3 regions of the Superficieibacter sp. HKU1 genome follow, and region 3 is predicted to be linked to each of the others. Evidence: predicted binding sites of a transcription regulator. Region 3 holds the regulator's gene; each other region holds the start of a gene.
What was found. Region 3 encodes PhoB, which activates phosphate uptake and scavenging genes when phosphate is short. Its sites were predicted from a motif close to CTGTCATAAAACTGNCNNAT; they were not measured.
Positions count from the first base shown of each region.

Region 1 (10,165 bases), 1.2 Mb from region 3:
GACTTGACGCTTTCGCATAAGATCGGCTTCACCTGCGCTTGCGGTAAAGGGTAACCCGGTCAGTTTTATTGCCATAAATGAAGGATCATTACTATGTCATTCAAGCCATCCTTTGCTGGCCCACTGCCGGGCCTGCATACCGATCGTATTACTTTTATCCGTCGGGCCTATCTGCATCTGGCGGCTGCGATTATGGGATTTATCGTGCTCAGCGGCGCATTAATGTTTACCGGGATCGGCGACATGATGCTGGAGGTGCTGATGGTCGGCGGCAAGTACGGCTGGCTGGTGGTACTTGGCGCGTTTATGCTGGTCAGCATGCTGGCGACGCGTCTGGCGGATGGCGCTGACGCTAACCACACTCAGCTTATTGGCCTGGGCATCTACGTGCTGGCTGAATCCCTGATCTTTGCTCCGTTGCTGACGCTCGCGGCGTATATTAATCCCGCGATTATTGGGGCGGCAGGCATTACCACGCTGCTGCTGGTGGGCGGCCTCACCTTTACGGCGTTTACCACGAAAAAAGATTTTTCGTTTATGCGCTCAATACTAACAATGGCAGGCTTTATCGCCCTGGGCGCGATTATCGCCAGCGTGATTTGCGGTTTCTCGCTGGGCGTCTGGTTTTCGGCATTGATGGTACTGCTGTGCGCGGGCTTCGTACTCTATGACACTTCTAATATCATTCATCACTATCCGGTCGATCGCCCGGCGGGTGCGGCATTACATCTGTTTGCCTCCATTGCGACTATGTTCTGGTACGTGCTGCGTATTTTTATGTCGCGTAATTAATCTTACCCGGATCTCTTTAAAACCAGCGCTAAAACCGCTGGTTTTTTTATGCTTTCTTTGTGCATAAAAAGAATAATAAAAACAAAGGTTTTTCAGGAAATAACCGCCTGAAAAGTAAAATTCATGCGGTAAATACCTGACTTGTCACTGATAATCTCACTGATATTCTGCTACGTTGCGTGTTTTCGCGGCGCTTCATTTTCTTGTGAAAAATATGTAGAGTTTTCAACGGGAAAGTTATCTACTTCTTACTTACATTACAGTCAGGACGCGTATGGCAAACAGTGCGATGAGCGTAGTGATCCTTGCCGCAGGCAAAGGCACGCGCATGTATTCCGATCTTCCTAAGGTGCTACACACCCTGGGCGGTAAGCCTATGGTGCAGCATGTCATTGATGCTGCTAACCATTCAGGGGCAACGAAGGTTCATCTTGTTTACGGGCACGGCGGCGATTTGCTGAAGCACACGCTGCGCGACGACAACCTGAACTGGATCCTTCAGGCGGAACAACTGGGCACCGGTCATGCTATGCAGCAGGCTGCGCCATTTTTTGCGGATGACGAAGATATCCTGATGCTCTACGGCGATGTGCCGCTGATCTCTGTTGACACTTTACAGCGTCTGCGTGAGGCCAAACCGCAGGGCGGTATCGGCTTACTGACCGTTAAACTTGACGATCCGACGGGCTATGGCCGCATTACCCGTGAAAACGGCAGCGTCACCGGCATCGTTGAGCATAAAGACGCGACTGAAGAGCAGCGTCAAATTCAGGAAATTAATACCGGTATCCTGATTGCTAACGGCGCGGATATGAAGCGCTGGCTGGCAAAGCTTAACAATAACAACGCCCAGGGCGAATACTACATCACTGATATTATTGCGATGGCGTGGCAGGAAGGACATGAAATCGCCGCCGTCCACCCGCAGCGTCTGAGCGAAGTGGAAGGCGTCAACAACCGTCTTCAGCTCTCCCGTCTGGAGCGCGTTTATCAGTCTGAGCAGGCGGAAAAACTGCTGCTGGCAGGCGTCATGTTGCGCGACCCGGCGCGTTTTGATCTGCGCGGGACGCTGCAACACGGGCGCGATATCGAAATTGATACTAACGTTATCCTTGAGGGTGACGTCACGCTGGGGCATCGCGTGAAAATCGGCGCAGGTTGCGTGATCAAAAACAGCGTCATTGGCGACGACTGTGAGATCAGCCCGTATAGCGTGGTTGAAGATGCGCATCTTGATGCCGCCTGTACTATTGGCCCGTTCGCGCGGCTACGGCCGGGCGCGGAACTGCGGGAAGGCGCGCACGTCGGCAACTTCGTTGAGATGAAAAAAGCGCGGTTGGGTAAAGGCTCTAAGGCAGGTCATCTGAGCTATCTTGGCGACGCGGACATTGGCGATAACGTTAATATTGGCGCAGGCACCATTACCTGTAATTACGACGGCGCGAATAAGCATAAAACGATTATTGGCAACGATGTCTTTGTTGGCTCTGACACCCAACTGGTGGCGCCAGTCAGCGTGGGTAACGGTGCGACGATTGCCGCAGGCACCACCGTCACGCGCAATGTTGCCGATAACGAACTGGTATTAAGCCGCGTACCGCAGGCCCACAAACGGGGCTGGCAGCGTCCGGTGAAGAAAAAGTAATGATGTAGTCTTACCGCGTTCGATGACATTTTGTAGGCCGGATAAGCGAAGCGCCATCCGGCATGCAGACCAGGGCAGAGGAGATAAACATATATTTCCCGCCCAAAAAGCAGCACCCATAAAAATAACCCCACTCTCTACAAGGCTCGGGGCGCTCGTAACAACGGGCATAACAGGTTGACCGACAACGCATGGCATTACGCCAAAATCGGAATCAAAAACTATGTGTGGAATTGTTGGCGCTATCGCGCAGCGTGATGTAGCGGAAATCCTTCTCGAGGGTTTACGTCGTCTGGAATACCGTGGCTACGACTCTGCCGGTCTGGCAGTGGTCGACAACGAAGGGAATATGACCCGTCTGCGTCGCCTCGGTAAAGTGCAAATGCTTTCTCAGGCGGCGGAAGATCATCCGCTGCACGGCGGAACCGGTATTGCTCACACTCGCTGGGCGACCCACGGCGAACCGTCAGAAGCGAATGCGCACCCGCATGTCTCTGAACACATTGTAGTGGTGCATAACGGCATCATCGAAAACCATGAACCGCTGCGTGAAACGCTAAAAGCACGCGGCTATACCTTTGTCTCCGAAACCGACACCGAAGTGATTGCTCACTTAGTGCATTGGGAGCTGGAACAGGGCGGCACGCTGCGCGATGCCGTGCTGCGTACTATCCCGCAGCTTCGCGGTGCCTACGGCACGGTGATCATGGATACCCGTAAACCGGATACCCTGCTGGCGGCTCGTTCAGGCAGCCCGCTTGTGATCGGCCTCGGCATGGGTGAAAACTTTATCGCCTCAGACCAGCTGGCGCTGCTGCCGGTGACGCGTCGCTTTATCTTCCTCGAAGAGGGTGATATCGCAGAAGTGACCCGCCGTACCGTCTCCATTTTCGATAAAACTGGCGCAGAGGTGAAACGTCAGGATATCGAATCCAGTCTGCAATATGACGCGGGTGACAAAGGTATCTACCGTCATTACATGCAGAAAGAGATCTACGAACAGCCGAATGCGATTAAAAATACTCTCACCGGACGTATCAGCCACGGCGAGGTAGATTTAAGCGAGCTGGGCCCGAATGCCAACGACCTGCTGGCGCAGGTGGAGCACATTCAAATCATCGCCTGCGGCACCTCTTACAACTCAGGAATGGTTTCCCGCTACTGGTTCGAATCGCTGGCGGGTATTCCGTGCGATGTGGAAATCGCCTCCGAATTCCGCTACCGCAAATCTGCCGTGCGTCGTAACAGTCTGATGATCACCTTGTCTCAGTCTGGCGAAACGGCAGATACTCTGGCGGGGCTGCGCCTCTCCAAAGAGCTGGGCTACCTGGGATCGCTGGCTATTTGTAACGTTCCGGGCTCTTCACTGGTGCGCGAATCCGATCTGGCGATGATGACCAACGCCGGTACGGAAATCGGCGTGGCGTCGACGAAAGCCTTCACCACCCAACTGACCGTGCTGCTGATGCTGGTAGCGAAGCTGGCGCGTCTGAAGGGGCTGGACGCTGCCGTCGAGCATGACATTGTTCACGGACTACAGGCGTTGCCGAGCCGTATTGAGCAGATGCTATCGCAGGACAAGCGCATTGAAGCGCTGGCGGAAGATTTCTCCGACAAGCACCACGCGCTGTTCCTCGGACGCGGCGATCAGTATCCGATTGCGCTGGAAGGCGCGCTGAAGCTGAAGGAGATTTCCTACATTCATGCTGAAGCGTATGCGGCTGGTGAACTGAAACACGGCCCGCTGGCGTTAATTGACGCTGATATGCCGGTTATCGTGGTCGCGCCAAATAACGATCTGTTAGAAAAACTGAAATCCAACATTGAAGAGGTCCGCGCTCGCGGCGGTCAGCTGTATGTCTTTGCCGATCGCGATGCCGGTTTCTCCAGCAGTGACAATATGCACATTATTGAGATGCCGCATGTTGAAGAAGTCATCGCGCCGATTTTCTACACCGTACCTCTGCAGCTACTGGCGTATCACGTCGCGCTGATTAAAGGTACCGATGTGGATCAGCCGCGCAATCTGGCGAAGTCGGTAACGGTAGAATAACATCAGAACGGCCCTGCATACGCAGGGCCGTTTCTCTCTTACTGTTTTTTATGTCATAAAAATATAATTTTTATAGCGTCTTATTTTTATTATCGTTATTAATGTGTTGTTTAAGCAGTGTTTTTTAAATCTTATCTTTTACTCTTGCCCGCTGTCATTAAACTGTCATAAACCTTACATATAACTGTCACCTGATTGTCCTATTTTGCTCTTCGTAGCCACTTAACAATGATTTACGAATCCCAGCAGGAGACATTATGAACGTTATGCGTACCACTGTCGCAACGGTTGTCACCGCGACCTTATCCATGAGCGCTTTCGCTGTTAACGCGGCGGCAAGCCTGACAGGTGCAGGTGCAACTTTCCCTGCGCCGGTGTATGCCAAATGGGCCGACACCTATAACAAATCTACCGGCAACAAGATCAACTATCAGGGTATCGGCTCCTCCGGCGGCGTAAAACAAATCATCGCGAACACCGTTGATTTCGGTGCTTCTGACGCTCCTTTATCTGACGAAAAACTGCAGCAGGAAGGCCTGTTCCAGTTCCCGACCGTGATCGGCGGCGTGGTACTGGCGGTAAACATTCCTGGCCTGAAATCCGGTGAGCTGATACTGGATGGCAAAACGCTGGGCGACATCTATCTTGGTAAAATCAAGAAGTGGGATGATGCGGCTATCACCAAATTGAACCCGGGCCTGAAACTGCCTTCGCAGAATATCGCCGTGGTTCGTCGCGCAGACGGTTCCGGTACTTCTTTCGTCTTCACCAGCTACCTGTCGAAAGTTAATGACGAGTGGAAATCGAAAGTGGGCGCAGGCTCTACCGTAAACTGGCCGACCGGTCTGGGCGGTAAAGGTAACGATGGCATCGCTGCATTCGTACAGCGTCTGCCGGGTTCAATCGGCTATGTAGAATATGCTTATGCTAAGCAGAACAACCTGGCGTACACCAAACTGGTTGATGCTGACGGTAAGCCGGTAAGCCCGACCGAAGACAGCTTTGCTAACGCGGCGAAAGGCGTGGACTGGAGCAAATCCTTCGCTCAGGACCTGACTAACCAGAAAGGCGATGATGCGTGGCCGATTACCTCCACCACCTTTATCCTGGTGCACAAAGAGCAGAAAAAACCTGAGCAGGGCGCTGAAGTGCTGAAGTTCTTCGACTGGGCGTATAAAGAAGGCGCGAAACAGGCGAATGACCTGGATTACGCTACTCTGCCGGATAACGTGGTTGAGCAGGTTCGTGCTGCATGGAAAACCAACGTGAAAGACAGCAGCGGTAAAGCGCTGTACTAAGTAGATATACTGACGAAAATGGCGGTGGCGCACAGCGTCCCGCCTTACAGCTACAAACTGTAGGCCCGGTAAGCGCCAGCGCCACCGGGCAATTTCGTAAGACGTCGTTAACTAAAGAGTGATTTATGGCTGCAACCAGGGGTGTAATTAACCCGCCGGGTAAAAAAGGTGACATGATATTCAGCGCGCTGGTAAGACTGGCTGCGCTGATTGTGCTATTTATGCTGGGCGGTATTATCGTCTCGCTGATCATCTCCTCGTGGCCCAGTATTGAGAAATTCGGTTTCTCTTTCCTGTGGACTAAAGAGTGGGATGCCCCTAACGATATCTACGGCGCGCTGGTGCCCATCTACGGTACCCTGGCGACCTCCATTATCGCCCTGCTGATTGCGGTTCCGGTGAGCTTCGGTATCGCCCTGTTTCTGACGGAGCTGGCCCCCGCCTGGCTGAAGCGCCCGCTCGGTATCGCGATTGAGCTTCTGGCCGCTATCCCCAGTATTGTTTACGGCATGTGGGGACTGTTTATTTTCGCGCCGCTGTTTGCCACCTATTTTCAGGAGCCGGTCGGCAACATCCTTTCCAACATTCCGTTTGTTGGCGCGCTGTTCTCCGGTCCGGCGTTTGGTATCGGTATCCTGGCAGCGGGGGTGATCCTCGCCATTATGATCATCCCCTACATTGCCGCAGTCATGCGTGATGTCTTCGAACAAACCCCGGTGATGATGAAAGAGTCGGCCTACGGTATTGGCTGCACCACCTGGGAGGTGATTTGGCGCATTGTGCTTCCGTTCACCAAAAATGGCGTGATCGGCGGCGTTATGCTCGGCCTGGGACGCGCGCTGGGTGAAACCATGGCGGTGACCTTTATTATCGGCAACACCTACCAGCTTGATAGCGTCTCGCTGTATATGCCGGGCAATAGTATCACTTCCGCACTGGCGAACGAATTTGCCGAGGCGGAATCCGGCCTGCACGTTGCGGCGCTGATGGAGCTGGGGCTGATCCTGTTTGTGATTACCTTTATCGTGCTGGCTATCTCCAAATTTATGGTAATGCGCCTGGCGAAAAATGAGGGGGCGCGCTGATGGCTACGCTCGACATGCAAAACACGGTGGCGTTGGCAGAATCCCGTCGCAAGATGCAGGCTCGCCGCCGCCTGAAAAACCGCATTGCCCTGACCCTCTCCATGGCGACGATGGCGTTCGGTCTGTTCTGGCTGATCTGGATCCTGATGTCCACCATTACGCGTGGTTTTGACGGAATGTCGCTGGCGCTGTTTACCGAAATGACGCCGCCGCCGAACACCGCGGGCGGCGGGCTGGCGAATGCGCTGGCCGGTAGCGGCCTGCTGATTTTGTGGGCTACCGTGTTTGGAACGCCGCTTGGCATTATGGCGGGAATTTATCTGGCGGAATATGGCCGTAAATCCTTGCTGGCAGAGGTGATCCGTTTCATTAACGACATTCTCCTCTCAGCCCCGTCGATTGTGGTAGGTCTGTTTGTTTATACCGTGGTGGTGGCGCAGATGCAGCACTTCTCCGGCTGGGCGGGCGTTATTGCGCTGGCGCTGTTGCAGGTGCCGATCGTCATCCGTACCACTGAAAACATGCTCAAGCTGGTGCCGGATAGCCTGCGCGAAGCGGCCTACGCGCTGGGAACGCCAAAGTGGAAGATGATCTCTGCGATCACCCTGAAAGCGTCAGTCTCCGGCATTATGACCGGTGTGCTGCTGGCAATTGCCCGTATCGCCGGTGAAACGGCCCCGCTGCTGTTTACCGCGCTCTCCAACCAGTTCTGGAGCACCGATATGATGCAGCCGATCGCCAACCTGCCGGTGACCATCTTTAAATTTGCGATGAGTCCGTTTGCGGAGTGGCAGCAGCTGGCCTGGGCAGGCGTGCTGATCATCACCCTGTGCGTACTGTTACTGAATATTCTGGCGCGCGTTATTTTCGCGAAGAAGAAACACGGTTAAGACGAAGTGCCGGATGGCGGCGTAACGCCTTATCCGGCCTACGATTGAAGACATTTGTAGGCCTGATAAGCGAAGCGCCATCAGGCATGATGAGGAAGAGATTGAGATGAGTATGGTTAACACGGCACCGGGTAAAATTCAGGTTCGCGATTTGAACTTCTACTACGGCAAATTCCATGCCCTGAAAAATATTAACCTGGAGATTGCCAAAAATCAGGTGACGGCGTTCATCGGGCCATCAGGCTGTGGTAAATCCACGCTGCTGCGTACTTTTAATAAGATGTACGAATTGTATCCGGAGCAGCGCGCGGAAGGTGAAATCCTGCTGGATGGCGAAAACATTCTTAACCACGCCCAGGATATCGCCCTGCTGCGTGCCAAAGTCGGAATGGTTTTCCAGAAGCCGACGCCGTTCCCGATGTCCATCTATGACAATATCGCCTTTGGCGTACGCCTGTTTGAAAAGCTCTCCCGCGCCGATATGGATGAGCGCGTACAGTGGGCATTAACCAAAGCCGCCCTGTGGAACGAGACCAAAGATAAGCTTCACCAGAGCGGTTACTCCCTCTCTGGCGGACAACAGCAGCGTTTGTGCATCGCGCGAGGGATTGCTATTCGCCCGGATGTTCTGCTGCTGGATGAGCCATGCTCGGCGCTGGACCCGATTTCAACCGGGCGCATTGAAGAGCTGATTACCGAATTAAAACAGGACTATACCGTAGTGATCGTGACCCACAACATGCAGCAGGCGGCACGTTGTTCCGATCACACGGCGTTTATGTATCTTGGCGAGCTGATCGAGTTCAGCAACACGGACGATCTGTTTACCAAGCCCGCCAAAAAACAGACTGAAGACTATATCACCGGCCGCTACGGTTGATTCAGGAGTGCGTCATGGAAAACCTTAACCTCAATAAACACATTTCCGGCCAGTTTAACGCTGAACTGGAACATATTCGTACCGAAGTGATGACGATGGGCGGCCTGGTGGAACAGCAGTTATCGGATGCGATCACTGCGATGCACAATCAGGATAGCGAACTGGCTAAGCGGGTGGTAGAAGGCGACAAGCAGGTCAATATGATGGAAGTGGCCATCGATGAAGCCTGCGTGCGCATTATCGCCAAACGTCAGCCGACGGCAAGCGACCTGCGCCTGGTCATGGCGATCATCAAAACTATCGCCGAGCTGGAACGTATTGGTGATGTGGCGGACAAAATCTGCCGTACCGCGCTGGAAAAATTCTCCCAGCAGCACCAGCCGCTGCTGGTAAGCCTTGAGTCGCTGGGGCGACACACGGTGCAGATGCTGCATGACGTGCTGGATGCCTTCGCCCGTATGGATCTGGACGAAGCGGTACGAATTTATCGTGAAGATAAAAAAGTGGATCAGGAATATGAAGGCATTGTGCGTCAGTTGATGACCTACATGATGGAAGATCCGCGTACCATCCCCAGCGTGCTCACCGCACTGTTCTGCGCGCGCTCTATCGAGCGCATCGGCGACCGCTGCCAGAATATCTGCGAGTTTATCTTCTACTTCGTGAAGGGGCAGGATTTCCGTCACGTGGGCGGCGATGAACTGGATAAGCTGCTGGCAGGCCGCGATCCGAAAGAGTGATATTGTGCCTCGCCGGGTGGTGAAACCTTCCGGCGAGACATACTACACCTGCGGTTTCTCCAGCAGTTGCCGCGCCAGCGCGTCAATATCCTCATACTGCCACAGCCGCTCCCGCCACGCTTCAGGGATGCCTTCCACGCCGTAAAACGCCCCTGCCAGTTGCCCGGCTATCGCGGCAGTAGTGTCGGCATCGTCGCCAAGATTAGCCGCCAGCAGGATCGTCTCTTCAAAATCCGCACCGTGATAAAAGCACCATAGCGCGGCTTCAAGGCTTTGCACGCAATAGCCGGTGCCGTGAATGGCCGAACGTGGTTTCTGGCGATAGCTGCCCAGGGCAATCTGACGCAGATTTTCCTGCGGCGGCAGCTCCTCCAGTGCAGAAAGCGTTTCTTCTTTGTCTTTTCCGCTCAGCGCATTAAGCAAATACTGCGCGAAGAGGCGGCAACTGGCGATGGCTTCCGGTGCGGCGTGAGTGGTGCGCGATGAGGCTTCGGCAAAATCCAGCGCCTGTTGACGCTCCGGATAGTAATACAGCACTGCCGGTGCGAGACGCATCAGCGAGCCATTACCGGCAGAGTCCGGCGCTTCCGAACCCGCGTACGGATTGCCGTCCAGCGCGAATTTTCCCAGCGCTCGCGCGACGGTGCTGCCGATGTCGAAGCACTCCCCGGTTGAGCTGAAATAGCCCCAGCGCCACCAGTTGAGATAGCGGTTCATCTGATCGCCCGCATCAAACCCGCGACAGGTTACCAGGCTTTGCGCGAGGCACAGCGCCATTGAGG
Region 1 is NZ_CP119754.1:4,849,921-4,860,085, forward strand. It holds gene P0H77_RS23055 (Bax inhibitor-1 family protein) at 94-792, shown strand; gene glmU (bifunctional UDP-N-acetylglucosamine diphosphorylase/glucosamine-1-phosphate N-acetyltransferase GlmU) at 1,067-2,437, shown strand; gene glmS (glutamine--fructose-6-phosphate transaminase (isomerizing)) at 2,661-4,490, shown strand; gene pstS (phosphate ABC transporter substrate-binding protein PstS) at 4,748-5,788, shown strand; gene pstC (phosphate ABC transporter permease PstC) at 5,914-6,873, shown strand; gene pstA (phosphate ABC transporter permease PstA) at 6,873-7,763, shown strand; gene pstB (phosphate ABC transporter ATP-binding protein PstB) at 7,870-8,643, shown strand; gene phoU (phosphate signaling complex protein PhoU) at 8,658-9,383, shown strand; gene P0H77_RS23095 (ADP-ribosylglycohydrolase family protein) at 9,426-10,165, opposite strand, start outside.
Region 1: a site for PhoB is predicted at 4,642-4,661, ahead of pstS (phosphate ABC transporter substrate-binding protein PstS). Genes of this name have one in related genera too.

Region 2 (10,165 bases), 440 kb from region 3:
GAGCAGCAGCGGATGGCACAGCGGGATCAGCTCCCAGGTGCGCTTCGCCGCCTGAATACCAGCGATGCGGGCCGTGGCAAATACGTCACCTTTATGGTGACTGCCTTCGACGATCATCGCCAGCGTTTCCGGCAGCATGGTAACAAAGGCTTCCGCCCGCGCCTCGCGCACCGTCTCCGCTTTGGCGGAGACGTCCACCATATGCGCTTCACCGGCGGCGTTGATATGGGTCAGTTGTGACATGATTATTTCTTCAGGTGAGGATGAAAATTACAGGGACGGGTACGGGCATCGAGCTGCGGCGCAATGATATTCTCCCACGCCGTACGGCAGGCTTTAGTGGAGCCGGGCATGGCAAAAATCAGCGTGTTGTTGGCAATACCCGCCACCGCGCGCGATTGCAGCGTCGCCGTGCCGATTTCCTCAAAGGAGAGCATGCGGAACACTTCGCCGAAGCCTTCAATTTCACGGTCAAACAGCGGCAGCAGCGCTTCCGGTGCCTGATCGCCTGCGGTAAAACCGGTGCCGCCATTAATCAGCACGACCTGGACGTCTTCACGCGCAATCCAGGCGGACACCTGGGCGCGGATAGCGTAGCGATTTTCTTTAACGATGGCTTTCTCCACCACCTGATGACCCGCCTCGTGCGCAGCGTCGCGCAGATAATGGCCGGAGGTATCGTCCTCTTCGCCACGGCGGCTGGAAACGGTAAGAACAGCGATTTGCGTCGGGATAAATTCAGCGCTTACCTGACTCATAGTGATCTCCTGAGCGGTTTACCCGCCAATATAAGAAAGGTTCTGAGTAATGCCCGTATTTCCCTGATGCAGGAAATGGGTCTGTTTTTTATGGGTCAGCGCGGCGGCGATACGCGCTTCCAGCGCCGCCTGCTGTTGATCGTCGGCCAACAGATCGCGGAGCTCAACGCCGCCCTCGCCAAACAGGCATAAATGGAGCTTGCCAGTCGACGAAACGCGAAGACGATTGCAGCTGGCGCAGAAATCTTTCTCATACGGCATGATAAGACCGATTTCACCTTCGTAGTCGGGGTGACAAAAGACCTGCGCCGGACCGTCGCTGCGCTGGCGAAGCTGATGGATCCAGCCGCGCTTAAGCAGTTCGTCGCGCAGCACCGTGCCGGAGATATGATGTTTGCGGAACAGCTCGCTGCCCTCCCCCGTTTCCATCAGCTCAATAAAACGCAGCTGAATGCGGCGGGGTTTGATCCACGCGAGAAAGGTATCAAGCTGGTGATGATTGACGTCGCGCATCAGAACGGTGTTGACCTTAACGCGCGTGAAACCGGCGTCAAAAGCGGCATCGATGCCGTCCATCACCTGACGAAATTTGTCCTGCCCGGTGATAGCGTGAAACTGGCGGGCATCGAGGCTATCGAGGCTGACGTTGATATTGGTCAGCCCCGCATCGCGCCAGTGAGCGACATCGCGCGCCATCCGGTAACCGTTGGTGGTCACCGCAATCTGGCGGATCGCCAGATTCTCACGCACGCTGGCGATGATATCGGTAAAGTCGCGACGAAGCGTAGGTTCGCCGCCGGTCAGACGCACTTTTTCCGTGCCGAGCGCGCTGAAGGCGCGAGTCACCCGCCGCACTTCATCGACGGACAAAAAACCGTTATTGGTGACGCCGCTGGGCCGGTAGCCGTTGGGCAGACAGTACGTGCAACGAAAATTACACACGTCGGTGATCGACAAACGCAGATAGTAAAACCTGCGGGCGAACGCATCGGTAAGTTGTGAAGCCATGTACACCTTTCCAGTTCGGGAGGCACAGTCATTTCTTCCTGTACCCTGGTGGCTTATGCCACGGCCAAAGCACCGTATCGAAAGACCCAGGTGCAGAGGCTAGAGTGAGTATGCCGATAGTAGCGCGTCAAACCTGTTTTCGCCACTCGCAATACGCTATATAATTACGTATATAGCGACACAATCATGCAATTTCGCTACAGACTACGCGAAAATCACGTTTTTGCATTGATATGCATCATTTTAGCGCCCTAAGCCCATCGTCTTTTAGGGGTAGTTACGCTACTGTTACGCGGAATAATTAAATAAGGGAAAGTTATGCGTAATCGCACGTTTGCGGATCTGGACAGAGTTGTCGCGCTGGGCGGCGGACACGGCCTGGGACGAGTGATGTCTTCGCTCTCATCGCTGGGCTCACGACTGACCGGAATTGTGACCACTACCGACAACGGCGGCTCTACCGGACGTATCCGGCGTGCAGAAGGCGGCATCGCCTGGGGCGATATGCGCAACTGTCTTAATCAGCTTATTACGGAACCCAGCGTCGCCTCCGCGATGTTTGAATACCGTTTTGGCGGTAACGGCGAACTTGCCGGGCATAATCTCGGAAATTTGATGTTAAAGGCGCTGGATCACCTGAGCGTGCGGCCTCTGGAGGCCATTAATTTAATTCGCAACTTGCTAAAGGTGGATGCGTTACTGGTCCCGATGTCAGAAGTCCCGGTGGATTTGATGGCCGTGGATAGCGAAGGTCACGAAGTCTATGGCGAGGTGAATATCGACCAGCTAACACAGCCGCCAGCGGACCTGCTGCTCTCCCCTAACGTTCCGGCGACCCGTGAAGCCGTCCAGGCCATCGCCGAAGCCGATCTTATCCTCATCGGGCCAGGCAGTTTTTACACCAGCCTGATGCCGATCCTGCTGCTGTCTGATATTGCCCAGGCCCTGCGACGCGCTCCGGCACCGATGATCTACATCGGCAATCTGGGCCGTGAAGTCAGCCTTCCGGCGGCTGAGCTTCAGGTTGTCGATAAGCTGACCATAATGGAGCGCGCTATCGGCAAACGGGTTATTGATGCGGTGGTGGCAGGACCGGATACCGATATTCGTGGAACAGACGATCGCATCGTAGTACAGCAGCCGCTGGAGGCCAGCGATATTCCGTACCTTCACGATCGCCACTTGCTGCGCAAGGCACTGGAACAGGCGGTTCAGGCGCTCGGCTAATTTTCAGCCCTTTATTTTCATCTTAAGGTTGGCTTAAACCTTCTCTGCCACGATGCCGATCCCTTTTCTGGCGAGATCACATCATGCGGGCGTTTCATCTGCGCAGACCGACCCTCGGTCTGCTGACGTTTCTGGTTCTTTTTGCGCTCTATATCGCACTTTTTTTAAATATCGCCTTCTGGCATCAGGCGTTTAACCGGCTGCCGGTGAATTCTGTGCATTCAGCGCTGGTGTTTATCTCTATGCCCGTCGTGGCGTTTGCCGCCATCAATATTCTGCTGACGCTGGCGTCGCTGATACGCCTGCACCGGCTGGTTATCAGCCTTTTCGTTTTGCTCGGCGCGGCGGTGCAATATTTTATTCTTAACTTTTCCATCGTTATGGATCGCTCGATGATCGATAACATCCTGGATACTACGCCCGCTGAAAGCTTTGCCCTGCTCTCTTCCCGGCTGGTGCTGTCGCTGCTGTTCTCCGGCGTGCTGATGGCAGGACTTGCCTGGTGGGTCAGAATTCGCTATCCCGCTACGTTAACGCGCGGCATGATGGTTCAGGGGGCGAGCATAGCGCTTTCCGGCCTCGCTATCGTGCTGGTCGCACTACTGTTTTATAAAGATTACGCCTCTTTGTTTCGCAACAATAAAGAGCTGGTGAAATCGCTTAATCCGTCCAACAGCATCGTTGCCAGCTGGTCCTGGTACATCCATAACCGCATGGATAATTTACCGCTGGTGCGGATTGGCGAAGATGCCCGTCAGGCGCCGCAAATAGCGCAGGGTCCGCGTAAAAACCTGACAATCCTCATCGTCGGCGAAACGTCCCGCGCGGCAAACTTTTCCCTCGGCGGCTACGCGCGGGAGACCAATCCGCGCCTGAAGAACGATAACGTTATCTATTTCCCGCACACCACCTCCTGCGGCACCGCAACTGCCGTGTCCGTTCCCTGCATGTTCTCTGATATGCCGCGCCAGCATTATGACGCGCAACTGGCACACCATCAGGAAGGCCTGCTGGACGTTATTCAGCGCGCCGGAATAAAGGTCCTGTGGAACGAAAATGACGGCGGGTGTAAAGGAGCCTGCGAGCGGGTGCCAACCCAGGATATGACGCGTCTGAAACTGCCGGGGCAGTGTATTAACGGCGAATGCTACGATGACGTATTGTTCGAGGGTTTAAGCCATTATATCGATACGCTTCAGGGGGATGGCGTGATTGTTCTGCACACGATAGGCAGCCACGGCCCCACCTATTACAACCGTTATCCGCCACAGTTCCGGAAATTTACCCCGACCTGCGATACGAATGAGATTCAAACCTGTAGTCAGGAGCAGCTGGTCAATACGTACGATAACACGATTTTGTATGTGGATTATGTCGTCGATAAAGCGATTGCGCTGCTACGAAGCAAGCAGGACAGGTTTACCACCAGCCTGGTATATCTGTCGGATCACGGCGAATCACTGGGGGAAGACGGGGTCTATTTACATGGGCTGCCCTGGTCAATCGCCCCACAGATGCAAACCCATATTCCGATGCTGATGTGGCTCTCCGATGATTATCAGAAACGCTATCACGTGAGCCAGCAGTGCCTGCAAAAAAGGGCTGACACTCAGGCGTACTCACAGGATAATCTTTTCTCCACTATGCTTGGGATGGTGGGCGTCGCTACGCAGGTCTATCAGGGAAAAGATGATATTTTATTGTCATGTAAAGGAGCTAACTAAGTGAAAATATTAGTTATTGAGGATGATGCTTTACTGTTACAGGGATTGATTCTTGCCATGCAAAACGAAGGATATGTCTGCGATGGCGTGGCAACCGCCCACGATGCAAAAATTTGCCTGGCCAACGCTCATTACAGCCTGGTGGTGCTGGATCTGGGCTTGCCCGATCAGGACGGCTTACAGCTGTTGTCCAGTCTGCGACGCGATAAGTTCACCCAGCCGGTACTGATCCTCACCGCGCGCGATACCGTCGGCGATCGCATCGCCGGGCTGGATACCGGGGCGGACGATTATTTAATCAAGCCTTTTGCGCTGGATGAGTTAAATGCGCGCATCCGCGCGCTGCTGCGCCGCCATCATAACCAGGGTGACAGCGAACTGACGATCGACAATCTGACGCTCAATGTCACCCGCCGTCAGGTCTGGCTGGAAGGACAATTGCTGGAGCTTACGCCGAAAGAGTATGCCCTTCTCTCAAGGCTGATGCTGAAAGCGGGTAGCCCGGTACATCGTGAAATTCTTTACAACGATATTTATAGCTGGGAAAACGAACCCTCGACCAATACGCTGGAGGTACATATTCATAATTTACGTGAAAAGATCGGCAAAACGCGTATTCGCACGGTGCGCGGCTTCGGCTATATGATGGTGGGACCCGATAAATAATGGTCATTTTTAAGGGACGAAAAACCACGATGCGCAGCCAGCTGCTGCTCACCATCGGCGTAATCCTTGTGGTGTGTCAGGTTTTCAGCGTTTTTTGGCTGTGGCATGAGAGTAAAGAACAGATCCAGTTGCTGGTTGAGAGCGCGATCCATAATCACAATAACAGCAAGCATATTGAGCACGAGGTGCGTGAAGCGGTTGCCAGTCTGCTGGTACCGAGCCTGCTGATTATTGGCCTGGCGCTGGTAATCAGTTACCACGCGGTAAAAAAGATCACCCGGCCGCTGGCGGAATTGCAGCGTGAACTGGGTACCCGCACGCCCGATAATCTTGAGCCGATTGCTGTTAATGCCTCCGTCAGCGAAGTGGAAGCCGTGACCTCCGCCATCAACCAGCTGGTTTCGCGGCTTACCGTGACGCTTGAGCGCGAGCGGCTGTTTACCGCCGACGTCGCCCACGAACTGCGTACGCCGCTGGCAGGTTTACGTCTGCACCTTGAGTTGATTGGTCGGGCGGGCACGGCCAATGTTGAACCGCTTTTGCAACGCCTCGATCAAATGACCACCAGTATTGCCCAGCTTCTGCAGCTTGCACGGGTGGGACAATCCTTTTCTGCCGGGAGCTATCAGCAGGTTAATCTCTACCACGATGTGGTGCTGCCGCTTCAGGGTGAGCTTGAAACGATGCTCTCGCAGCGTCATCAGTATCTGACATTGCCGGTAGAAAGCCCGGTCGCGGTGTTGGGCGACGCCACGCTGTTGCGCGTGCTGCTCAGAAATCTGGTGGAAAATGCCTATCGTTACAGCCCTGTCGGCTCGGTGATCGCCGTAAAGATTGAGGCCGGCAACGAGCCTGGGCTGGTGGTTGAAGACGAAGGTCCGGGGATTGACGAGTCGAAAAGCGGCGAGCTGAGCAAGGCGTTTGTGCGAATGGACAGCCGGTATGGCGGTATTGGCCTTGGGTTAAGCATTGTTACGCGTATTGCCCAGCTGCACGACGCACAGTTCTTTTTGCACAATCGCCAGTCGCAGCCGGGCGCGCGGGCCTGGGTGACATTCAGACCGTTACGCGGGTAATACGTTTAGCCCCGGTGTCCCATAATGCCGGATGGTGGCTTCGCCTTATCCGGCCTACGAGGCGGCAATAAACAGATCGCGCAACTGGTGTAGCTGGTCGCGAACCTGCGCGGCTTCCTCAAACTCCAGATCTCTGGCGTGCTGCATCATCTTCGCTTCCAGCTCGTGAATTTTTTGCTGCAGTGCTTTCGGCGTCAGCGGCATTGCTGCATCTTCCTCCACCGGGTGACGCGCTTTACCACGGCCTTTGGCTTTAGTCTTCGCAATGTTTTCACCCAGCGCCAGAATATCGACCACTTTCTTGTTCAGACCCTGCGGCACGATGCCGTGTTCTTCATTGTACTGCTGCTGTTTCTCGCGACGACGCTCGGTTTCGCTGATGGCTTTTTCCATCGACGGGGTGATTTTATCGCCGTAAAGGATCGCTTTACCGTTGATGTTACGCGCCGCACGCCCGATAGTCTGGATCAGCGACCTTTCCGAACGCAGGAAGCCCTCTTTGTCTGCGTCGAGGATGGCGACCAGCGACACCTCAGGCATATCGAGCCCTTCTCGCAGCAGGTTGATCCCGACCAGTACATCAAATTTGCCGAGGCGCAGGTCGCGGATAATCTCCATACGTTCGACGGTGTCGATGTCTGAGTGAAGGTAGCGCACCCGCTCCCCGTGCTCGTCCAGATATTCGGTGAGATCTTCTGCCATCCGCTTGGTCAGCGTGGTGGCCAGCACGCGCTCGTTAATGGCTACACGTTTGCGAATTTCAGAGAGCAAATCATCCACCTGCGTAGCTACCGGACGCACTTCAATAATCGGGTCCAGCAGACCGGTAGGACGCACGACCTGGTCTACGATTTCATCGCCGGATTTTTCCAGCTCGTATTTGCCCGGCGTCGCAGAGACGTAGATGGTTTGTGGGGCCAGCGCCTCAAACTCTTCAAATTTCATCGGACGGTTATCCAGCGCGGAAGGCAGGCGGAAACCGTACTCGACCAGGGTCTCTTTACGCGCCCGGTCGCCGCGATACATCCCCCCAATTTGTGGGATGGTAACGTGGGATTCGTCCACCACCAGCAGACCATCAGCGGGCAGATAGTCAAACAGGGTCGGCGGCGCTTCACCCGGCCCACGACCGGAAAGGTAGCGCGAGTAGTTCTCGATACCTGAGCAGTAGCCCAGCTCGTTCATCATTTCGAGATCGAACTGCGTGCGCTGGGTGATACGCTGCTCTTCTAATAGCTTATTGTTGGCCATCAGCGTCCTGCGCCGGTCGGCCAGTTCGCCTTTAATGTCTTCCATTGCCTGCACAATACGCTCGCGCGGCGTCACGTAGTGCGTTTTGGGATAGACGGTAAAACGCTGGATTGTCGATTCAATATGCCCGGTAAGCGGATCGAACAGCGACAGACGTTCCACTTCTTCGTCAAACAGCTCGACACGCAGCGCCACGTCGTCCGATTCCGCCGGAAAGATATCGATGACCTCACCCCGCACGCGAAACGTCCCGCGCTGGAACGCCTGATCGTTACGGGTGTACTGTAACTCCGCCAGACGACGCAGAATATCACGCTGGTTAATGATCATGCCGATGGTCAGGTGAAGCATCATTTTCAGATACAGGTCCGGATCGCCCAGGCCGTAAATGGCCGATACGGAGGCCACCACCACCACGTCACGACGCTCCAGCAGCGCTTTAGTCGCCGACAGACGCATCTGTTCAATGTGTTCGTTAACCGACGCGTCTTTCTCAATAAACGTATCTGAACTGGGAACGTAGGCTTCCGGCTGATAATAGTCGTAGTAGGAGACGAAATACTCCACGGCATTATCAGGAAAGAATTCCTTCATTTCGCCATACAGCTGTGCTGCCAGGGTTTTATTCGGTGCCAGCACCATGGTCGGACGCTGGAGATCGGCGATAACATTGGCGATGGTAAACGTCTTCCCTGACCCCGTTACGCCAAGAAGCGTCTGATGGGCCAGGCCATCTTCAAGACCTTCTTTCAGACGACGAATCGCCTCCGGCTGATCGCCAGATGGACGGAATGCGGAATTCAGTTTTAACGGTTTACTCATTAATGGCTACCTGAAAGGAATAAGCGGGCAGGGGCATAATTTTACCCGTAGGTGGCGATTTTGCCAACAGTTTATACTGGATAAAAAAACAGTAAGCGTAAAATACCGCCTTATTGTCCCCACAAACATCAGCAAAAGCGTAGCGCCCGGCAGCGAAAATGCCAGCTGAAAGAGGTTATCCCCAGAAAATTTCGCTTTTTAACTTTGTCAAGCAATGTCATGACGATTTTATGGCAGCAGATGACACTTTTCTTGCAGCAGTTGCTTTTATCTAACTCGTTGAATATAAATAATATATCATAAAAGACGCGTTTGCCGTCAATTCATTCGCAGGCCGCGTATTCTCTCGTTTACCACGTCTTTTCTAACTCTAATACACAAGGTTATCCACAGGAATAGTGGATAACTCACTCCAGCCCTTAGCCACCGCTCTCTGGCAAAAAACGAAGCCGCTGGCAAAACGCGATCATAAAAAATATTTCCCACTATTTTTTGTCTTTAATCAGCTTAAGCACGCTGGGAAGGGATCGTCGCACCGCCGGTCATTGCACCACTATACTCTGCCGCTGGCACCGACAAAGTGCATGCCTCTGACCAAATGCGCATTATTTTCCTCCGCTTGCTCAGCGCTATCCGAAATAAGTGCCTTTTTCGGGACGACCACAGTCTCTGGCAAGCCTTTTGCAGTATCTCATGGTCGAAACGCACGAACTGAATTGAGGAGCTACCGATGTTGAGTCTGCGCGCTGTAAATCAATTTTATGGAAGCCAGCACACGCTGTGGAATATTACGCTTGAACTCCAGCCGGGAAAATGTACCAGCGTCGTCGGGCTACCGGGGATGGGCAAGACCACACTCATTAACTGCATCACCGGCATCGTGCCGATCGAGAGTGGCACTATTTTCTGGCATGGCAACGATGCCCCGCCCTGCGATTTGCTGCCGCTGTCTGCGCCAAACCGGATCGCGCTGGGGATCGGCTATGTGCCGCAGGAAAGGCGAATTTTTTCGCAGTTGACGGTAGAGGAGAATGTGCATATCGCCCGCGCCGCCAGCGGCGACGGCGCGGTGAACAGCGGGATTTACGATCTGTTTCCGGAGCTTAGCGCTCTGCGTCAGGTGAAAGCGGCAACGCTGTCAGGCGAGAATCAGTACCAGCTGGCGCTGGCGAACGCGCTGGTCAGCCGCCCTCGCCTGTTGATCCTGGATGAGCCGACGCGCGGCGCGGGTCAGGCTTTTTTACACAAGCTGGGCGAGATTATCCTGCGTCTGAAACGCGAACTGGGGTTAACTATCCTGCTGGCAGAGCAGCATTTGTCGTTTATCCATCACGTTTCAGATTGCTTCTTGCTACTCCATCAGGGCCGCAACGTCGCGCAGGGACAGGTTAACCAGCTTGACCAGCAGCTACTCTCTCAGTGGATGACCCCAATGCCAGGAGGCTAAGATCGAGATACTGACCGGAATCGGACGCTTCCACAGCGTCTTCGATCCATGGGATCTCGCCTAACATGGGCGCGGGTAATACCCGCCTGAGCGTGGCGAGATATTCCTGATGACGACGGCCGGGCGGCGTGATGTCATTCGCCACCCAGCCTGCAAGCGTTAATCCGGCCTGCTGAACGGCCTGCG
Region 2 is NZ_CP119754.1:1,650,928-1,661,092, reverse strand. It holds gene moaC (cyclic pyranopterin monophosphate synthase MoaC) at 1-243, opposite strand, end outside; gene moaB (molybdenum cofactor biosynthesis protein B) at 246-758, opposite strand; gene moaA (GTP 3',8-cyclase MoaA) at 777-1,766, opposite strand; molybdenum cofactor riboswitch at 1,754-1,885, opposite strand; gene yvcK (uridine diphosphate-N-acetylglucosamine-binding protein YvcK) at 2,085-2,993, shown strand; gene eptA (phosphoethanolamine transferase EptA) at 3,077-4,717, shown strand; gene pmrA (two-component system response regulator PmrA) at 4,718-5,383, shown strand; gene pmrB (two-component system sensor histidine kinase PmrB) at 5,383-6,459, shown strand; gene uvrB (excinuclease ABC subunit UvrB) at 6,514-8,532, opposite strand; gene P0H77_RS07955 (ATP-binding cassette domain-containing protein) at 9,263-9,979, shown strand; gene bioD (dethiobiotin synthase) at 9,921-10,165, opposite strand, start outside.
Region 2: a site for PhoB is predicted at 8,750-8,769, ahead of uvrB (excinuclease ABC subunit UvrB). Genes of this name have one in related genera too.

Region 3 (10,165 bases):
AGCAAAGGTGATCCCCATATGCTGAAACGTCAGAACAAATGGGCTGCCGTCTGTGCCGACCTGGTTCCACGGGTAAATGGACATAATCACAAACAGCGTCCCGACGTAGAACACCAGAATACGCATCGGCACGGAATTGATAGCGCGGGGAATGGAGGTCTGCGGATCTTTCGCCTCGCCCGCGGTAATACCGATAATTTCAATACCGCCGTAAGCAAACATCACCATTTGCAGCGACATCACCATCCCCAGCCAGCCGTTGCTGAAGAAGCCGCCGTTAGTCCACAGGTTATGGATCCCGGTCGGTTGCCCGCCGTTGCCAATCCCCCAGATGATGATGCCGACGCCCGCCACGATCATAATGATAATGGTGGCGACCTTAAAGAAGGAGAACCAGAACTCCAGTTCGCCGAACACCTTCACGCTCATTAAGTTGACCGCGCAGATGATCATCACCACGCTGAGCACCCAAATCCAGTGCGGCACATGCGGGAACCAGACGCCCATATAAATGCCGAACGCCGTAACGTCGGCAATGGCGACGATCAGAATTTCAAAGCAGTAGGTCCAGCCGGTGATATAGCCCGCCAGCGGGCCGAGGTTGTCCTGAGCGTAACGTGAGAAGGAACTGGCAGACGGGTTGTGGACCGACATCTCCCCTAATGCACGCATGATGATATACGCGGCAACGCCGCCGATAATATAGGCCAGCAGTACGCTGGGACCTGCCATTTTTATAGCATCTGCCGAGCCATAAAAAAGGCCGGTACCGATTGCCGACCCGAGTGCCATAAAGCGGATGTGACGGGTGCTCAGTCCCCGCTTCAGCTTGTTAGTACTTTCCATCGTTTCAAATGCCATTCAACACAAAAAATAAAAAACCACGGAACCCTAAGCTCCGTGGTTAAACGAACCGCCGTGCAACGATTAATGTGCGCTGGAGGTGACCTGGCGGCCCATGAGGCGATCGCAGATAACCGCCAGCACAATCATCACTACCGTTGGCATCAGCCACGCCAGCCCCTGCTCGGTAAGCGGTAAACGCTCGGTCCACGCAGGCAGGACATCTTTCAATGCCGAGGCTTTAATGCCGTCAATGATACCAAAAAGCAGGCTGATGAACATGGCGGGCGCAATCACGCGCGATGAATTATGCCACCATGGGCGGGTGAAGCTTAACACAACCAGTGCGATACACGGTGGATAGATCGCCGTTAATACCGGCACGGAAATCTGAATCAGCTGGCTCAGCCCCAGATTGGAGACCGCCATAGAGAACACGCCAAGGATAAACACCAGCGTGCGATAGGAGAACGGCAGATACTGCGCAAAGAACTCAGCGCACGCACAGGTCAGGCCCACTGCCGTCACCAGACAGGCAATGAAAATCAGCGCCGCCAGCAGTAAACTTCCTGCGCCGCCGAAAGTATGCTGAACATACGCGTGCAGAATAGTCGCACCGTTAGCCGACTGGTCAACTAACGTAGCGCTGTCGGAACCCAGGCGGAACAGCGCCAGATACAGCAGCGTCAGCCCAATACCGGCCATCAGCCCCGCCCATACCGTATAGCGGGTCAGCAGACGCGCTTCAGTAACGCCGCGCGAACGGGCAGCGTTGACAATCACGATACCGAAGACCATTGCGCCCAGGGTATCCATCGTCAGATAACCGTTAACGAAGCCGTTAGAGAAAGACCCCGTCTGATAAGCATCAATCGCATGGCTGATCGGGCCGGCAGGCCATACCAGCGCGGCGACGGAAAGTACCGTCAGGGCGAGAATTTTCATCGGCGCGAGGAAGTTGCCCACCGTGTCCAGCAGCTTACCGGGATAGAGAGAAACCACGATCACTAGCGCAAAATAGACCAGGCTGTAGATAAAGGTTGGCATCGCCCCGTCCCCCGTCAGCGGTGCAATACCCACTTCAAAGGAAACCGTCGCGGTACGCGGGGTGGCAAACAGCGGACCGACCGCCAGATAGCAGATGGTGGCCAGCAGAATACCCGCGCCTTTACCGATCGGCGTACTGAGGCTATCAATCCCACCGCCGACTTTCGCCAGCGAAATAACCGTCAGCACCGGCAGACCGACCGCCGTAATCAAAAAGCCAATGGCCGCCGTCCAGACGTGCTCGCCGGCCTGCAAACCGACCATAGGAGGAAAAATGATATTGCCAGCACCGACAAACAGGGCAAAGGTCATAAAGCCCAGAGCCATGATGTCGCGAGATTTTAACTGATGGGTCATAAATTATTTACTGCCTGTGGATGTGGTGTTGTAAATGAATTGTTGCTTTCCATGCGGGACGATCGCGCAGCAATTGCATATATTTCCAGCGGGATATACTCCCTGACTGACGTGACGAAGTATTGTTTTTCGATTTATCACGCAAAAGCAGTCGGTATGACAGCCTCTGGGGCGCAATTTAAACGCTTATAACGTTTTAAAGCAAGGCAGGATCGTAAAACCAGATGATTATGCTAATTCAGAATATTCAGCCAGCATGATGGACCAGTTATCAGAAAAACTGATGGCTGATCATTCGAACAAAAAAGCAGCAGGCGCGAGGATATGGCACCCGTTTCGCTTACCTGCAAACTAAACAGACCAGCCCAGGCTGGTCTGCGGAAAGTTACGGTTACAAGCGGCATAACCAGCCTAGTTTCTGGCAATGAATCGTTCCGGAAGCAAAAAGCTAAATTGCGTTCCTTCACCCGGCTTACTGGTAATGTTGAGGCGACTATCATGATGATTTAACGCATGTTTCACGATTGCCAGCCCCAGCCCGCTGCCGCCGGTCTGCCGCGAACGGGCCTTATCAACACGATAAAAACGCTCGGTCAGGCGCGGAATGTGTTCGGCAGCGATTCCCGGTCCGTTATCGTCAATGGTAAACAGTGCGCCATGAGGCGCGCGCTGCCAGTTGACCGAAATAGTGGTTCCGGCAGGCGTATGATTCACCGCGTTGTACACCAGATTAGAGATAGCGCTCCGCAACTGTTCTTCATTGCCCAGCACTTTTAACGAATCATCCACGGTAAAACGCAGCGTATGACGATCGTGGCTGAGGGTTTGCGCCTCGCGCTCTATCACCCGCAGCATCATCGGCACGTCAATCTTTTCATTGAGGGCCAGCGCAGGTGCCGCTTCAATCCTGGAGAGGGTTAATAATTGTTTTACCAGCGATTCCATACGCTGCGTCTGCTCGCGCATGGTATGCAGCGCTTTTTCGCGCGGCGCGCCTTCAAGCGTTTGCTCCTGCATCATCTCCAGATAACCCTGTAGCACGGTCAACGGCGTGCGCAGCTCATGGCTGACGTTGGCAAAGAAATTGCGTCTCGCGCCCTCAAGCTGGTGCATTTGCGTGGTATCGCGCGCCACCATCAGCCGCTGGTTTTCACTGTAGGGCATCACTCGAAATTCGAGGTGACGGCCATTATTGAGCACCAGATTCAATGGCCGGCTAAAATCGCGATTCTTCAGATAGAGCGTAAATTCGGGATAACGCAGCAGGTTAAGGATATTTTGCCCGTTATCGTCCGGCCAGCGCAGCCCCAGCACCTGCTGCGCCAGGCCGTTACACCAGAAAATCGTGCCTTCTTCAGTCGTCAGCACCACCGCATCCGGCAGCGATTCCGCGCCGCTGCGAAAACGTTTGATGAGGTTGCCCAACTCACGTCGGCGCTTTTTATTGCGTAGCTGCATCTGATGCAGTCCGTAAAGCAGAGGCTCCCAGCTGCCGCGGCCCGGCGGCGGTGTCATACTGCGATCGACCCATAGCCACCAGGAAAGTCGCAGTAAATTCAGAAAGTGCCAGACCAACAGCCCGGTCACCGCCGCCAGCAAAAACCACGGCAGATAACCGAAAAATGCCCCCAGTATCAGCGCAGGCAGGCAGCAGATAACCAGTTCAAAAACCAGCGTTTTCCATGACAGACGTTCCAGCACGCGTCACACTCCTGTCTGAGATCAGAAACGGGTCGAGAAACGATAACCCGTGCCGCGAACGGTTTGAACCATGCGATCGTGCCCGCTCTGCTCCAGCGCTTTGCGCAGGCGGCGGATATGAACATCCACCGTTCTGTCTTCCACGTAGACGTTGGTTCCCCAGACATGATTCAACAGTTGTTCACGGCTGTAAACACGTTCGGGATGGGTCATAAAGAAGTGCAGGAGCTTAAATTCAGTCGGCCCCATGTCGAGCGGGCTTTCACCGGTCATGACCCGGTGCGAGGAGGGATCGAGACTCAATCCCTGCATTTCGATGACCTCATCAACGGCCATCGGGGAAATGCGGCGCATCACCGCTTTAATCCGCGCTACCAGCTCTTTTGGCGAGAACGGCTTGGTGATGTAATCGTCTGCCCCGGTTTCCAGCCCGCGGACGCGATCTTCTTCTTCACCGCGTGCGGTGAGCATTACCACCGGGATTTCGCGCGTCATTGCTTCACGCTTGATATGTTTAATAAACTGAATGCCGGAACCGCCGGGAAGCATCCAGTCCAGCAGGATGAGGTCTGGCCAGGGTTCATTGAGCTGATTCACCGCGCTGTCATAATCTTCCGCTTCAACAGGCTGAAAGCCATTTTGTTCGAGAACAAAGCAAACCATCTCACGAATTGGAGCTTCATCTTCTACGACCAGAATACGTCTCGCCATTTTTTACCCTGTTTATCATCATTATGGATAGCGACGTCATTATGCGTCAGATTTATGACAGATTTATGAAAAAGATGACCGTGTGACGATTGCGTAAACGCGATGTGACAGCCAGCTTCGCCCCGCCTGCTTCAGAGGGTATAATCCGCTGTACGCTTTTTTGCCACGGAACCGACATGCGCATCATTCATACTTCAGACTGGCATCTCGGCCAGAACTTCTACAGTAAGAGCCGTGCCGCTGAGCATAGCGCTTTTCTTGACTGGCTGCTGGATACCGCTCAGACGCAGCAGGTTGATGTCATTATTGTGGCGGGCGATATTTTTGATACCGGCTCGCCGCCGAGCTATGCCCGCGAGTTATATTATCGTTTCGTGGTCGATTTACAGCAGACCGGCTGTCATCTGGTGGTGCTGGCCGGAAATCATGATTCGGTGGCCACGCTTAACGAATCCCGCGACATTCTGGCGTTTCTCAAAACGACCGTCATTGCCAGCGCAGGCGATAAACCGCACCTTCTGTTAAAGCGCGACGGCACGCCGGGCGCGGTGTTTTGCCCGGTGCCGTTTTTGCGTCCGCGCGACATGGTGATTAGCCAGGCGGGGCAATCCGGCAGCCAGAAGCAGCAACGTCTGCTGACGGCCATCACAGATTATTATCAGCAGCAGTATCAGGACGCCTGCGAGCTGCGGGGTGAGCAGCCATTACCGATTATCGCCAGCGGACACCTGACGACCGTCGGAGCCAGCAAAAGCGATGCCGTACGCGATATTTACATCGGCACGCTGGACGCCTTCCCGGCGCAAAACTTTCCGCCCGTTGATTACCTCGCGCTGGGCCACATCCACCGCGCGCAAAAAATTAACGGCAGCGAGCACATTCGCTACTGCGGCTCGCCCATTTCACTGAGCTTTGATGAGACAGGAAAAAATAAAAGCGTCAACCTGGTCACTTTTGCGGAGGGCAAACTCACCGACGTGACACCGCTTGAGGTTCCCGTCACGCAGCCGCTGGCTGTGATCAAGGGCGATTTTGCCGGCATCAGCGAGCAGCTTATGCAGTGGCGTGATGCGCCCGCGACGCCAAAGGTCTGGCTGGATATCGAAATCACCAGCGGGGAATACCTGCATGATATTCAGCGACGTATTCAGGCCCTGACCGAGGATTTACCGGTTGAGGTGCTTTTAGTTAGACGCAGCCGCGAGCACCGCCAGCGTATTCTGGAAGGTGAATTGCGCGAAACGCTCGGCGAACTGAGCGTTGAAGACGTATTTGAGCGCCGGCTGACCCAGGAAGATCTCGACGAGGCGCAGCAAAAGCGGCTGTTTACCCTTTTCGGTCAAACGCTGGAAACCCTGTCCGGAGAGGATGAAGCATGAAAATTGTCAGCCTGCGCCTGAAAAACCTGAACTCACTGAAAGGCGAGTGGAAAATTGACTTCGCTGCAGAACCGTTCGCCAGCAACGGCCTGTTCGCCATCACCGGCGCGACGGGGGCAGGTAAAACGACGCTGCTGGATGCGATCTGCCTGGCGCTGTATCACCAGACGCCGCGCCTTAGCACGCTGTCGCAATCGCAAAATGATCTTATGACCCGCGACACCGCCGACTGTCTGGCCGAGGTCGAGTTTGAAGTGAAAGGTGAAGCGTACCGCGCCTTCTGGAGCCAGAACCGCGCGCGCAATCAGCCGGACGGCAACCTGCAGGCTCCGAGGGTGGAGCTGGCGCGTTGTGCCGATGGCAAAATTCTTGCCGATAAAGTGAAAGATAAGCTGGAGCTGACCGCCACGCTGACCGGGCTGGATTACGAGCGTTTCACCCGTTCGATGCTGCTTTCGCAGGGGCAATTTGCGGCCTTTTTGAACGCCAAACCCGGTGAGCGTGCCGAGTTGCTGGAAGAGCTGACCGGCACCGAGATTTACGGCCACATTTCAGCGATGGTATTTGAAAAGCATAAAACTACCCGTACCGCACTGGAAACACTGCAGGCGCAGGCCAGCGGCGTGGCCCTGCTCAGCGCGGAACAGCAGCAGGCGCTGGAGCAAGGTTTGCAGGCGCTTATTGACGAGGAACGCCAGCAGGTAACGCTGCAGGCGCAGGCGCAAAGTCATCTCAACTGGTTAACGCGCCAGCAGGAGCTGGAGGCAGAGCACCAGCGTGCGCAAAACGCACTTGCCGGAGCGCTGCAGGCGCTGGCCCAGGCGCAACCACAGCTTACCGCCCTGACGCTGGCCCAGCCCGCAGAGCAATTGCGTCCTCTGTGGCGTCGCTGTCAGGAGCAGACCAGCGCAGTGAAGCAAACGCAGCGGCAGGCGCAGGAAGTAAATGCTTGCTTACAAACCGCATTAACCCTACGCGCTCAACTGCGGGCCAGCGCGGAACACCAGCAGGCTTCGCTGCAAACGACGCATAAACACCTGACTGACTGGCTTCAGGAACACGATCGCTGGCGTTTGTGGAGCAGCGAACTCACTGGCTGGCGGCATGCCTTTACCCAGCAAACACGCGATAACGCGCAGCTACAGCAACGACAGCAGCAATTAGCCGGCCATCAGCGAGAACTGGCTGCGCTGCCCGCCGTGACGCTTGCCCTTACGCCAGCCGAAGTCAGCGAGGCCCAGGCGCGCCATACTCAACAGCGCCCGCTGCGCCAGCGATTAAACGCATTACACCTGCGTCTGACCGCCGTCCATCAGAACCTGCAAAAGCTACACGGCACCGTTCAGGCCTCCCGGACGGAATACGCCACGTTAAATGAAAAAATTGTCAATCTGCGCCAGCGTTATAAAGAAAAAAATCAGCAGCTTGCGGATGTGCAGGCCCTTTGCCAGCTGGAAGCCCGCATTAAGGATCTGGAGAGCCAGCGCGCGCTGCTGCAATCCGGCCACCCTTGCCCGCTCTGCGGCTCCACGACGCATCCTGCCGTCGAGGAGTATCGCACGCTCGAACCCAGTGTGAATCAGGCCCGCCGTGACGCGCTGGAAAAAGAGGTCAGATCGCTGGCCGATGAAGGCGGCAAACTTCGCGGCCAGACGGATGCGCTGCAACGCCAGCAGCAACGCGACGAAAGTGATATCCAGACGCTCACCCAGGAGGAGCAAGCACTTACCCAGCAATGGCAGACGCTTGGCGCCACGCTGCAAATAGCCCTGCAACCGCAGGACGACATCACGCCGTGGCAGCAGGAGCAGGATCGCTATGAAGAGCAGCTCCATCAGCTGAGTCAGCGGCAACGTCTGGAGATACAGATTGCTGAGGCGAGCCAGCAAATCACCAGCTTTGCACAACACGTCACTGCCCAGCGGACGACGCTGGAAACGGCGCTTCAGGCACTGTCGCTGAGCTGGCCTGCTGAAGGCGATGAATCCACCTGGCTGGCGGCGCGGGAAGAAGAAGCCCGGGCGTGGCAAACCCGCCAGACGGAGCTGGCCTCGCTTCAGGAGGCGCTGGCGCAGCTTATTCCATTACTGGAAACCTTGCCGCAAACCGCAACCTCCCCGGCGTCCGGGCCAGTGTCGCTGGAGGGCTGGCGCAGCACGCATGACGACTGCGTGAAGCTGGAGAGCCAGTGGCACACTCTGCAACAACAGGAAACGCTGGAAAAATCGCGTTTACACCAGGCGCAGGCGCAATTTGACGCGGCACTCAGCGCCAGCCAGTTCGCCGATGAGCAAGCATTTCAGGCCGCACTGCTCGATGAGCCGACCCGTCGCCAGCTGGAATCCCTGAAGCAATCGCTGGAAAGTCAGCTTCAGCAATGTCAGGCGCTGGCGCTACAGGCGCAAAATCAGCGGCAGGCGCATCAGCAGCACCTGCCTGAAGGGCTCTCGCCGGAGCAGAACAGTGAGCAAATCCGGCTGGCCCTGGAGCAGCTGAACCAGCGGCTTCGTGATATCGGCTTACGGCAGGGCGAGATCCGCCAGCAGTTAAAACAGGATGCGGATAACCGCCAGCATCAGCAGACGCTGATGCAGCATATTGAGCACGCCGCGCAGGAACTGGCCGACTGGAGCCTGCTTAATGGGCTGATTGGTTCCCGCGACGGCGATAAATTCCGTAAATTCGCCCAGGGCCTGACGCTCGACAATCTCGTCTGGCTGGCGAATAAACAGCTTAACCGTCTTCACGGACGGTATTTGCTCAAGCGGAAGGTCAGCGATGCGCTGGAGCTGGAGGTGGTCGATACCTGGCAGGCAGATGCGGTGCGCGATACGCGGACTTTGTCCGGCGGCGAAAGCTTCCTCGTCAGCCTCGCGCTGGCGCTGGCGCTTTCTGACCTGGTAAGTCATAAAACGCGCATTGATTCCCTCTTCCTCGACGAAGGATTCGGCACCCTGGACAGCGAGACGCTGGATGCCGCGCTGGACGCGCTGGACGCGCTGAACGCCACCGGCAAAACCATTGGCGTCATCAGCCACGTCGAGGCGATGAAGGAGCGCATTCCGGTGCAGATTAAGGTGAAAAAGGTGAACGGTCTGGGGTACAGCAAGCTCGACAGGGTATTCGCCGTTGAGGAATGAGGATAGGTTGGCAGGCGAAACAGGGTAAAACGGCGCTGGGGGACGGCGCTGGCACGGCGGCGCTATATGCCCGGCGGCGCTGCGCTTGCGCGGGCCTACGGTCGGGGCACGGCGCTGGTTCGGGCCTACGGTAATACAACGGATTGATATTGTTGCTTTTGTAGGCCGGGTAAGCGCAGCGCCACCCGGCATAACAGGGCACAGAGCAAAACCGTTCTCACCCCCTGTCATTAACGTTGCGGCCACAACCAGGCGGCACCGCGTACCCCGCTGGAATCGCCGTGCACCGCTTTGCGGATCGGCGTTTCACACTCGCCGCCAAACACCCAGTTTTTAATCAGTTGCGGTACGGTTTTATACAACCTGTCGACATTACTCATCCCGCCGCCCAGCACAATCACGTCAGGATCGAGAATATTAATTACGTGACTCAGCGATTTTGCCAGCCGCAGTTCATAACGACTAAGCGCCAGCTCTGCCAGCGGGTCCAGCTCATCCACCAGACGCATGATTTCATTACCTTTTAGCGAACGCCCGCTTAACCGCTGGTAATCGGTCGCAAAACCGCTGCCGGAAATAAAGGTTTCAATACACCCCTGCTTGCCACAGTAACAGGGAACTTCGGCACGATAGCGCAGTTCGTCTTCATCCATCCACGGCAGAGGATTATGCCCCCACTCGCCTGCGGTACCGTTGCCACCGCGATGCGCCTGCCCGTTCAACGCAATGCCTGCCCCGCAACCGGTGCCGATAATCACCGCGAAAACCGTTTCTGCTCCGGCGGCGGCCCCGTCCACGGCTTCAGAGGCGGCCAGACAGTTGGCATCGTTGGCCATTCTTACTTCGCGTTTTAGCCGCTCGCTCAAATCCTTATCAAAAGGCTGACCGTTGAGCCACGTCGAGTTGGCATTCTTCACCACCCCACTGAAAGGTGAAATCGATCCCGGTATGCCAACGCCAACCGTTCCCTCCATGCCGGTGGTTTTT
Region 3 is NZ_CP119754.1:1,208,714-1,218,878, reverse strand. It holds gene proY (proline-specific permease ProY) at 1-846, opposite strand, end outside; gene brnQ (branched-chain amino acid transporter carrier protein BrnQ) at 928-2,247, opposite strand; gene phoR (phosphate regulon sensor histidine kinase PhoR) at 2,659-3,948, opposite strand; gene phoB (phosphate response regulator transcription factor PhoB) at 3,970-4,659, opposite strand; gene sbcD (exonuclease subunit SbcD) at 4,836-6,038, shown strand; gene sbcC (exonuclease subunit SbcC) at 6,035-9,178, shown strand; gene mak (fructokinase) at 9,409-10,165, opposite strand, start outside.